Linked DNA regions of Actinocorallia herbida. The protein of the gene in region 1 interacts with the protein of each later gene in a pairwise test. Links are inferred from orthologs where the notes say so. Each region holds a gene or a part of one and is shown on either strand. Other genes may lie near its edges.

Evidence for each region.
Region 2: the proteins of EDD29_RS06925 (region 1) and EDD29_RS41765 interact in binary tests that used the Escherichia coli proteins (3 or more experiments, as listed by UniProt). The link is inferred for Actinocorallia herbida from one-to-one orthologs.

What each region holds. Positions count from the first base shown.
Region 1 is NZ_RJKE01000001.1:1,454,829-1,459,738, reverse strand. What follows is about bases 968-3,965. They hold EDD29_RS06925 (primosomal protein N'), read right to left. Parts: upstream 3,653-3,965; coding sequence 1,283-3,652; downstream 968-1,282. Other genes in these bases: EDD29_RS06920 (hypothetical protein), read left to right, coding at 3,805-3,965; EDD29_RS06930 (hypothetical protein), read right to left, coding at 968-1,152. Outside these bases: more of EDD29_RS06930, read right to left, coding at 1-967; more of EDD29_RS06920, read left to right, coding at 3,966-4,869.
Region 2 is NZ_RJKE01000001.1:9,163,094-9,167,776, reverse strand. What follows is about bases 810-3,537. They hold EDD29_RS41765 (single-stranded DNA-binding protein), read right to left. Parts: upstream 2,593-3,537; coding sequence 2,026-2,592; downstream 810-2,025. Other genes in these bases: EDD29_RS41750 (deoxyribonuclease IV), read left to right, coding at 3,349-3,537; EDD29_RS46050 (hypothetical protein), read right to left, coding at 3,068-3,205; rpsF (30S ribosomal protein S6), read right to left, coding at 2,651-2,941; rpsR (30S ribosomal protein S18), read right to left, coding at 1,722-1,958; rplI (50S ribosomal protein L9), read right to left, coding at 1,265-1,705. In the rest of the region: more of EDD29_RS41785, read left to right, coding at 1-809; more of EDD29_RS41750, read left to right, coding at 3,538-4,134; EDD29_RS41745 (barstar family protein), read right to left, coding at 4,131-4,683. UniProt on the Escherichia coli protein: Plays an important role in DNA replication, recombination and repair. Binds to ssDNA and to an array of partner proteins to recruit them to their sites of action during DNA metabolism. Acts as a sliding platform that migrates on DNA via reptation.

The sequences.
Region 1 (4,910 bases):
CTCGCGCACGGCGAACAGTCCGAGCGGGGTGAGGGCCGCCTCGTCGGCGGTGGCGAAGGTCACGGCGCCCCAGCGCGCGAGGTCCTCCAGGTCGAGCCGCAGCGCCTGCGGGACGCCCTCGGCGAAGACCTCTCCGTCGGCGACGTCGTACCCGGCCTGGATGTGCTCCAGGAGGTCGACCACGAGCTGGCCGATCGCGACGGGTTCTCCGCTCTCGTACATCCGCAGCAGGACGCCGGGCAGCTCGCTCCAGACGACCTCGACGGGGCTGAGCGACGAGCCTTCGGCGTACTCCTGGCCGACGAGGCCGTCCAGGAGGGCGATCCACAGGGCGAGGACCTCTTCGTCGGACGCCGAGTCCGGGCGGTCGCCCTGGCGGATCTCGGCGCCGTCGGTCTCGATGACGCCGACCTCGCCGAGCGCGTCGTACATCCGCTCGACCTCGGGGAACACGCCGCCGCCCGCGCGGGGCACGGGCAGGCCGAGCGCGGTCGCGGCGGCCTCGGCGTCGGCGGCCGACAGCCTGCCGTCGGTCGCGGCGCGCGCGCCGATCCAGTCGGCGAGGCCGAGCGCCTCGCGCAGCAGGCCGGACTCGCGGGCCGTCGCGGCGAGTTCGGCCACGGCGGCCAGGCGCACCGGCGGCACCACGTTCTCGGCCGCGAACTGGCGCATGGTGCGCTGCATCCGCTCCTCTTCGGGGAGCGCCTCGAACGCCGCGATCCACGCCTCGACGGCTTCCTCGTCGTCCAGGTCGATGCCCTCGGCGGCCATCATGCGGCCGAGGAACTCCATCGCCTCGCCGTCGTCGCCGCTCGCTTCGGCCAGCGCCTCGGCCAGGCGTGGAGCCAGGTCGTCGAGCAGCGCCCGGCACCGCGCCGCGACGGGCTCGGCCAGCTCACCGCCGCGCGCCAGGTACTCCACCAGGGCCCGAGCCGCGCCGAGCACGGCGGGGGCGTCGTCGGGACCCGCCACGACGTTCTCGGGGAAGTCCTCCAGGAGGGTCTCCTCGAGCAGTTCGGCGGTCAGCTCCGCCGTCTCGTTCAGATCCAGCAGGGACACGATGATGCGCGCCCCGTGCAGATCCGCGCCGCCGCGCTCACCGGCCCACTCGTCGAACCCGGCGACGGTCTTCTCCACCCACTTCTCAGCCACCCGTCAACCCTAAAGGAGAACCCACCCGCCCGCTCCCAAAGCGCCCCCGCGCCTCCCCCCGACATCACGGCCGGCGACCGGATCCGGGCCTCCCGCCCTTCCGCGAACGGCCTGGACCGTGCGCCGGGGGTCACAGGAGTTCGAGCGGGTCGAGTTCGACGCGGACGGGGTCGGGGGCCCGCCGGGCGCTGCGGATGGACTGGGCCTCCTTGAGCGCGCGGGCGAGGTCGGTGGAGCCGGTGCGGGGGACTCGCAGGAGGGCGCGCTCGCGTCCTTCGGCGTGCGGGACGGGGCCGAGCAGTTCGGCGTCCTCGGGCAGGCGGGCGTGCTCGATGAGGTCGCGGATGGCGGCGGGCGGGCCGGTGAGGGAGGCCATCCTGGCGACGGGCGGGAAGTGCAGCTCGCGGCGTTCGTCGAGTTCCCGCTCGGCGAAGGTGACCGGATCCCAGCGGACCGCGGCCTGCACCGCGGGGATCCCGCCGTCGGCGGCGAGCACGACGGCGCCGTGCGGGCGGACCAGGGCCGCGGCGTTCAGCCACCGGCGCAGGGCCTCCTCGGCGACGCGCAGGTCGGGCCTGCCGAGCATCGCCCACCCGTCGAGGAGCAGCGCGGCGGCGTACCCGCCCTCGGCGACGGGTTCGGCCCCGGGCGTGGCCACCACGAGTTCCGGCTTCCCGGACACCTCGGTGAGAATCGCGTCACGTCCCGAGGTCCGGACCGTCACCCCGGGGAAGGCGCGGCCCAGCTCTTCGGCGGTGCGCCCGGCCCCGACGACGACCGCGCGGACCCGGGTGCCGCCGCACTCGGGGCAGCGCCAGGCCGCGGCGATCGCGCCGCACCAGCGGCAGGCGGGCGCGCCGCCCGCCGAGCCGAGCGCGAGCGGCCCCGCGCAGGCCGGGCAGCGGGCGGGCTCGCGGCACTGGGCGCAGGCCAGCGCGGGCAGGTAGCCACGGCGCGGCACCTGCACCAGGACGGGTCCTTCGGCGAGCGCGGCGCGGGCCGCCCGGAACGCCAGCGCGGGCAGCCGCGCGGTCCGGGCCGCCTCGTCCCTGGCCAGTTCGGCGTCGTCGCCCGCGGGCCTGACCCGCGGCATCGCCGCCCGGATCGTCTCGCGCGCCGCCGTCAGCGGGTGCGCCCACCCGGTCTCGACGAGCCGGGTCGTGTCCGCCGTCCGGGTGATCCCGCCGAACAGCGCCCCCGCGCCCGCCCGGTGCGCCCGCAGCACCAGCACCTCCCGCGCGTGCGGATAGGGCGCGTGCGGCTCCGCGTGCACGTCGTCCCCGTCGTCCCAGAGCACCACGAGCCCGAGATCGCGCACCGGCGCGAACATCGCCGCGCGCGTCCCCACCACGATCCGCGCCTCCCCCCGCTCCACCCGCAGCCACTCCCCGTACCTCCGCTCCGGCCCGTCCTCCGCCCGCAGGACCACGAACCCCTCCCCCGCCCCGGCGCGCGCGCCCTTCGGCGCGGCCACGGCGTCGGCTCCCGGGGACGCCGACGCACCGTCGGGCCCCTCGATGGACTCGGGCGGGCCCTGCTCGCCGCTTCGCGCGGATTCCGCCGATTCCCCGGGCGCGGCCGCCGCGTCGGCGGACGAAAGTTCGCCGGGCCAGGCGGGCACGGCCGCCGGGGCCTCCGCCGAGTCGGCGGGGACGCCGGGAGGAGCAGGCGGAGCCGACGGCTTCTCGGCGCCGGCGTCGGGTGGCGGCGCCGCCGAGAGAGAAGGCCCGGCGGAGGAAGGGGCGTCCGAGGGGGCCGTCTGCTCGGTGGAGAGTTCGGCGGTGAGGGCGGCGGCCACTCGGGCGGCCTGCCGGCCGTCGGCGACGATGATGAGGGCGCCTCGGCCGGAGGCCGCGGTGGCGCGGGCGGCGCGGGCCAGGGCGGCGGGCCACTCGGGGCCGGGCAGGGCGGTCCAGACCGCGCGGGGCGAGCGGCCCTCGGCGAGGGCGGCCAGGTAGGAGGGGCCCGCCGGGTAGGCGGCCCACGGGCCGGGGTCGGCGGGCGGCGCGGGGCGCGGCGCGGGTTCGGCCGGACGCCGCTTCTCGGCGCGGGCGTGCCTGGGCGGGACGGCGAGGCGCACCACGTCGGCGAAGGTCCCGGCGTACCGGTCGGCGACCTCGCGCGCCAGCGCGGCGATCTCGGGGCCGAGAACGGGCTCGGGCGACACCACGCGCTCCAGGAACAGCAACCTGCCCTCGTGCTCGCTACCGGGGACGCGTTCCAGGAGGAATCCGTCCAGGAGCTTGCCGTGGAAGCGCACCCGCACGCGGCAGCCGGGCACGGCCTGCGCGTCGAGCCGCGCGGGCACGAGGTAGTCGAACACCCGGTCCAGGTGCGGCAGCGGCACGTCCACCGCGATCCGCGCGACCGGCAGCTCCGCCGCCGCCTCGGGCACCCCCGCCTGCTGCTTCCCGCCCGCCTTCTTCCGCACCGCCGCCGCTTCGGCCGCGGCCTCCGCCGCCAGCCCCTCCGTCCCCGGAATCAGTCCGTCCTCGCCCACCCCCCACACCTATCACCCCGCGCCCCCTGCCCCCGCCGCTCGTTGTGGAAAACCCGCCCGGCCCCCGCCCCCACCAGCGCCCGGCCGCCAGAACGCCTCTGCCGAAATCGACGCGGTCGATCGGCCGGCCCGCTCCCGCTAGGGTCCTGTGCGTGGGACGTCCCCTGAGCGAGCTCGACGCGGTCGACTGGAGCGCGCTGCACCATGCGTACGGCGACGCCTCCGACGTCCCCGGGCTGCTCCGCGCGCTCGGCGGAACCGACGAGGAGGCGGCCGAGGAGGCCTTCGGCGCGTTGTTCGCGGCCCTGTGCCACCAGGGCAGCCGGTTCGACGCGAGCGCCGCGGCCGTGCCGTTCCTCGCCGGGCTGCTCGAGAACCCGCTCGCGGACGTGCCGGGGCTCATCCTGCTCGGCCGGCTGGCCACCGGGGACGACGACCAGTGGTCGCTGCCGCGCCCGGCCGAGATCTCCGGGGACCCCGACCTCGATCCGGACGCCCTGGCCGCCTACGAGGCAGTGCGCCGGGAGGTCCCCGGGCTCGTCGGCTTCCTCGGCGATGGCGACCCGTACGTCGTCCGCGCCGCGGCCTGGGCGCTCTCGTGGTTCCCCGAAGAGGCCGGGGCCGTCCTTCCCCCGCTGCACGACGTGCTCTCCTCGGCCCCTCTCCCGGCCACCCGCACGACCTGCCTCCTCGCGGCGGCGCTCCTCGGCGATCGTGCCCTCTTCTCCCTGCCGGTCCCCGACGGCGACTGGCCTTACGCGACCGCCGCGCTCCTCGCCCTGCGCGACGACCCTCCCGCCGCCGTCGTCGACGCGGTCCTCGACGCCGCCCGGACCCTGCCGAAGCACGCGTTCCAAGACGACGACATCCCCTACTTCTACGGTGACGTCCCCGGCGTCCTCGCCTCGGCCCTGCGCTGCGCACCCGCCGCGCGCCGCCGCGAAGCGGCCGTCGCCCTGACCCGCCTTCGGCAGCGCACCGGCCACTCGTTCCCGATCGACGCGGGCCTCGTCCACCTCCTCCTGGAAGAGGCCGCCGCCACCCCCGGCGCCCACCTCTCCCCGCTGGAGCGCGCGCACCTGGCCGCCCTCCCCCGCCACGCCGCCCACGCCTATCCCGGGCTCCTCCCCCACGCGCTCCACTCCCTCGGCCTCCCCGACGCCTTCCCCGACCTGGCCTCTCTCCTGGCCTCCCGCGGCCTGCCTTCCTTCCCCTGACCCGGCGCACACGCACCGGAACCGCTGGAACGGGCGCGGAA
Region 2 (4,683 bases), 7.7 Mb from region 1 along the record:
CCTGGGCGCCCCCGGCATGCTCGTCGTCCTCGCCGGGACGGGCATCCTGCGCGGCCTCCAGAACGGGCGGTTCCCCCTGGCCGTCTCGGTGGCCATGTTCGCCCTGAACCTCGGGCTCAACGTGCTGTTCGTGCTCGTCCTCGACTGGGGCATCGCCGGATCGGCGTGGGGCACCGTCACCGCGCAGACCGCGGGCGGACTCGTCTACCTGGGCGCGGTCGTCTCCCTCGCACGAAAGCACCGGGCAGGGCTGCGGCCCGACCTGCGGGGTCTGCGCACGGCCGCGGCCTCCGGCTTCGCCCTCGTCATCCGTACGGTGACGCTCCAGGCGACGCTCGTGTTGTCCACAAGGGCGGCCGCCCATCAGGGCACTGATGTGGCCGCCGCCTACGGCATCAGCTCCCGCATCTGGATGCTGTCGTCGTTCCTGCTCGACGCGGTGGCCATCGCCGGGCAGTCGCTGCTGGGGCGTCATCTGGGGGCCGGGGACGTCGCCAGGGCGCGCGCCGTGACGCGCCGGATGCTCTGGTGGGGGCTCGGCGCCGCGTGCGCGTTCGGCGCCGTGCTCCTGGCCACCCGCACGGCGATCCCCCCTCTGTTCGACGCCTCCCCCTCCGTCTCTGCGCTGCTGCTGCACGCGCTCGTGGTCGTCGCGCTCATCCAGCCGCTCGGCGGCCTGGTGTTCGTGCTCGACGGCGTCCTCATCGGCGCGGGCGACATGCGCTACCTCGCCTGGGCCGGAGTGGCGACCTTCGCGGCGTTCGTCCCGGCGGTACGGCTCGCCGCGGACCACGGGATCGTCGCACTGTGGGTCTCCCTCGGCTGGTGGATGCTGATCCGGCTCGGCACGCTGGCCTTCCGCGCGCGTTCCGGCCGCTGGCTCGTGACGGGCGCCGTCCGCTGAGAGCTGCCCCGGACTCCCGATTCGAAAACATGCTCGAATTGTCAGTGGGGCGCGCTAGACTTCGAACATGCGTTCACCACACGGGGAAAGGCTGGCCCGGCTCAGCCAGGCGATCGACGAGCTGTCGGCGCACGGTCTCGCCGGCCTGCCACCTGATCTGCTCGCCGAGCGCGTCGAGCACATCTTCACACTCGTGGAGGGCATCGACCCGGAGTCCGCCCGGCGCCGCACCCGCCGAGCCGTCATCGAGAACTGACGGGGCATCTCGGAGATCAGGACGGCACACAGACGGGACGGCGTGGAAACGAGCGAGGCCCGCATCCGATGCGGATGCGGGCCTCGCGCGGCTGCTGGTGAGCGTCAGGCGACGGTCAGGTTGACCGTTCCGCCGATCTCCGAGTGGAGACGGACGGTGACCTGGTGGGCGCCCACGGTCTTGATCGGGTTCGAGATCTCGATGCGGCGCTTGTCGAGGTCCGGACCGCCGGCCGCCTTGACGGCGTCGGCGATGTCACCGGCGGTCACGGCGCCGAACAGGCGACCGCTCTTGCCGGACTGGGCCTTGACGACGACCTTGAGGCCCTTGAGGGAGTCGGCGACTTCCTTGGCCTGGTCGAACGTCGCGATCTCGCGGGCGGCGCGCGCCTTCTTGATCACGGCGATCTGCTTCTCGGCGCCCTTGGTCCACAGGATCGCGAACTGGCGGGGCACGAGGTAGTTGCGGCCGTAGCCGTCCTTGACCTCGACGACGTCGCCCGGCGCACCGAGGCCGGCCACCTGCTGGGTGAGGATGAGCTTCATTATGTTCGTCCCCTTCCTAGCGAGCGGTCGAGGTGTACGGGAGCAGCGCCATCTCACGAGCGTTCTTGATCGCCGTAGCGACATCACGCTGGTGCTGGGTGCAGTTGCCCGTCACCCGGCGAGCGCGGATCTTTCCGCGGTCGGAGATGAACTTCCGGAGGAGGGTCGTGTCCTTGTAGTCCACGTAGGAGATCTTCTCCTGGCAGAACAGACAGACCTTCTTCTTCGGCTTGCGGGGCGGTGGCTTGGCCATCGTGGTGCTCCTAGAGTGCAGAGCCCTGCGTTATGCAGGAATGGACATCATGGACAGAATACTTCGTTTAGAACGGGGGCTCGTCGGAGTAGCCTCCGCCGGACGGGGCGCTGGTGGCCCAGGGGTCGTCAGCGGGCGGGGCCTGGCCGCCGGAGTTGCCTCCGCCGCCCTGGTAACCGCCGCCGCCACCCTGCTGGTAGCCGCCGCCTCCGCCGCCGCCCTGGTAACCGCCGCCGCCTCCGCCGCCGAAACCGCCACCGCCCTGACGGGAGGTCTTGGTCACCTTGGCCGAGGCGTTCTTGAGCGACGGGCCCACTTCGTCGGCCTCGATCTCGTAGACGGTGCGCTTCTCGCCTTCGCGCGTCTCGTAGGAGCGCTGCTTGAGGCGGCCCTGGATGATCACGCGCATACCGCGCTGGAGGCTCTCCGCGCAGTTCTCCGCCGCCTGACGCCAGACGTTGACCGTGAGGAAGAGGCTTTCGCCGTCCTTCCACTCATTGGTCGCCTTGTCCAGGAAACGCGGCGTGGACGCGACCCGGAAGGACGCGACGGCCTGCCCGGACGCGGTGAACCGCAGGTTCGGGTCCTCGACGAGGTTGCCGACGAGGGTGATCGTGGTGTCGCCTGCTGCCATGGGTTATCGCTCCCGCCTGGAGTGTGGGGCCGGTCGCCGGAGGACTAGTCGCTGAGGACTAGTGGACCTCGGGACGCAGAACCTTGGTGCGCAGCACCGACTCGCTCAGGTTGAGCTGGCGGTCGAGCTCCTTGACCAGCGCGGGCTCCGCGGTGAGGTCGACGACGGCGTAGATGCCTTCGGACTTCTTCTGGATGTCGTACGACAGGCGCCGACGGCCCCAGACGTCGACCTTCTCGACCGATCCGCCGCCGGTCTTGACGACGTTCAGGAACTGGTCGACGGTGGGGGTGATCGCGCGCTCGTCGAGCGACGGGTCGAGGATCACCATGACTTCGTAGCGACGCATGAGGTCCCTACCTCCTCTGGACTGATGCGGTCACGGCGTGTCCGTGACAGGAGGGCTAGCTGCCTGCCCGTCCGTGCTCTGCGCACAGTACGGGACCGGACCACAGTACCAGCGCGTCGCAGGTCGTCATGCCGCGTTGGCGCGCCGCCTGTCCAGCTCGGCCATGAGGTCGAACATCCGGGCGCGCATGCGCGCCGTCTGGGTGGTCAAGGTGGACAGTTCGTCGATCAGCGCGTGGTCGTCGAGCTGTGCGAATTCATTCACACCCTGCTCAGCAGACCGCCCGGCGTGCCTCGCCGTCTCCTCTACCATCCGGTCCTCCTCCCTATCGAAGTCGTGTTCGACTCTAGCCTCTGCGGGTGACAAAACGGGGTCCAAGCTGTGGACTCGCCGATAATCTGACTCGTATGCGCATCGGAGCCCACGTCAGAGCACTCGATCCGATCGAGGCCGCGGCCGAGGTCGGGGCCGAGGTCGTCCAGATCTTCATCGGCGATCCCCAGAGCTTCAAGGCCCCCGTCGCCCCGGACGGGCTGGCGGAGGCGATCGCGGCGTCGGACGTCGAGGTCTTCGTCCACGCCCCGTACCGGATCAACGTGGCGACCACCAACAACCGGATCCGCATCCCCAGCCGCAAGCTGCTCCAGCAGCACCTGCACGCCGCCGCGGCCATCGGCGCCAAGGGCCTGATCGTGCACGGAGGCCACCTGGGCGACACCGACGACCCGCAGGTCGGGTTCGACAACTGGCGCAAGGTCTTCGAGCGGCTCGACTGCCCGGTCCCGCTGCTGATCGAGAACACCGCGGGCGGCGGCAACGCCATGGCCCGGCGGTTCGACCGGATCGCCCAGCTCTGGGAAACCCTGGACGGCGTCGACGGGATGGCGGAGAAGGTCGGCTTCTGCCTGGACACCTGCCACGCGCACGCGGGCGGAGAGGCCCTGATCGACGCCGTCACCCGGATCAAGGCGATCACCGGCCGGATCGACCTGATCCACTGCAACGACAGCCGCGACGCGTTCGACTCCGGCGCCGACAGGCACGCCAACCTGCGCAAGGGCCAGATCGACCCCGAGCTGATCCTCGCCGTCTGCCGGGAGGCCGCCGCCCCGATCGTCGTGGAGACGCCGGGCGAGGGGCAGGCCGAGGACATCGCGTGGCTGCGCGAGTCCCTGACGGCCGCGGAGGGCTAGCCGTCCAGTTCGGGGAGGCCGGGCAGTTCGCCCGGACCGGCCGGGAGCAGCACGAACATCGGGGTCTCGCTCTCGGCCCACGCCTCGACGGCGTCGCCGAAGACCTCGAGCGCGGTCGCGAAGACCTCGGGCGCCGCCTCCGACAGCTCGCGCCAGCCCGGCCAGACGATCAGGTAGCCCACCTGGGCGGGCAGCCATTCCATGTCGGTGAGCAGGTCGTAGCAGGCGTCCCAGCTATGGGCGTTGTAGTACTCGGGGAACTCCAGCACCTCGCCCACGTGCGCCAAGAACGCGTCCTTGTCTTCGGCGGGGCCCAGGCCGAAGACCTCCCACCCGCCGTCTTCCGCGGCGATGAGCCAGGGCGGCATCTCCACGTCGGTATGGCCGCCGCTCATCGCCAGCGGTAGCGCGAGCCGCCCTTCGGGGGTCCTCGTGGGGGTCGCCGGAGACGGCGCCCTGCGCACGGTGCGGAACAGCTCCGCCGGGTCGATCTCCCAGCGGTAGACGCCGGGCGTCCCCTGGCCGGCGATCACGTCTTCGAGCCCCTGC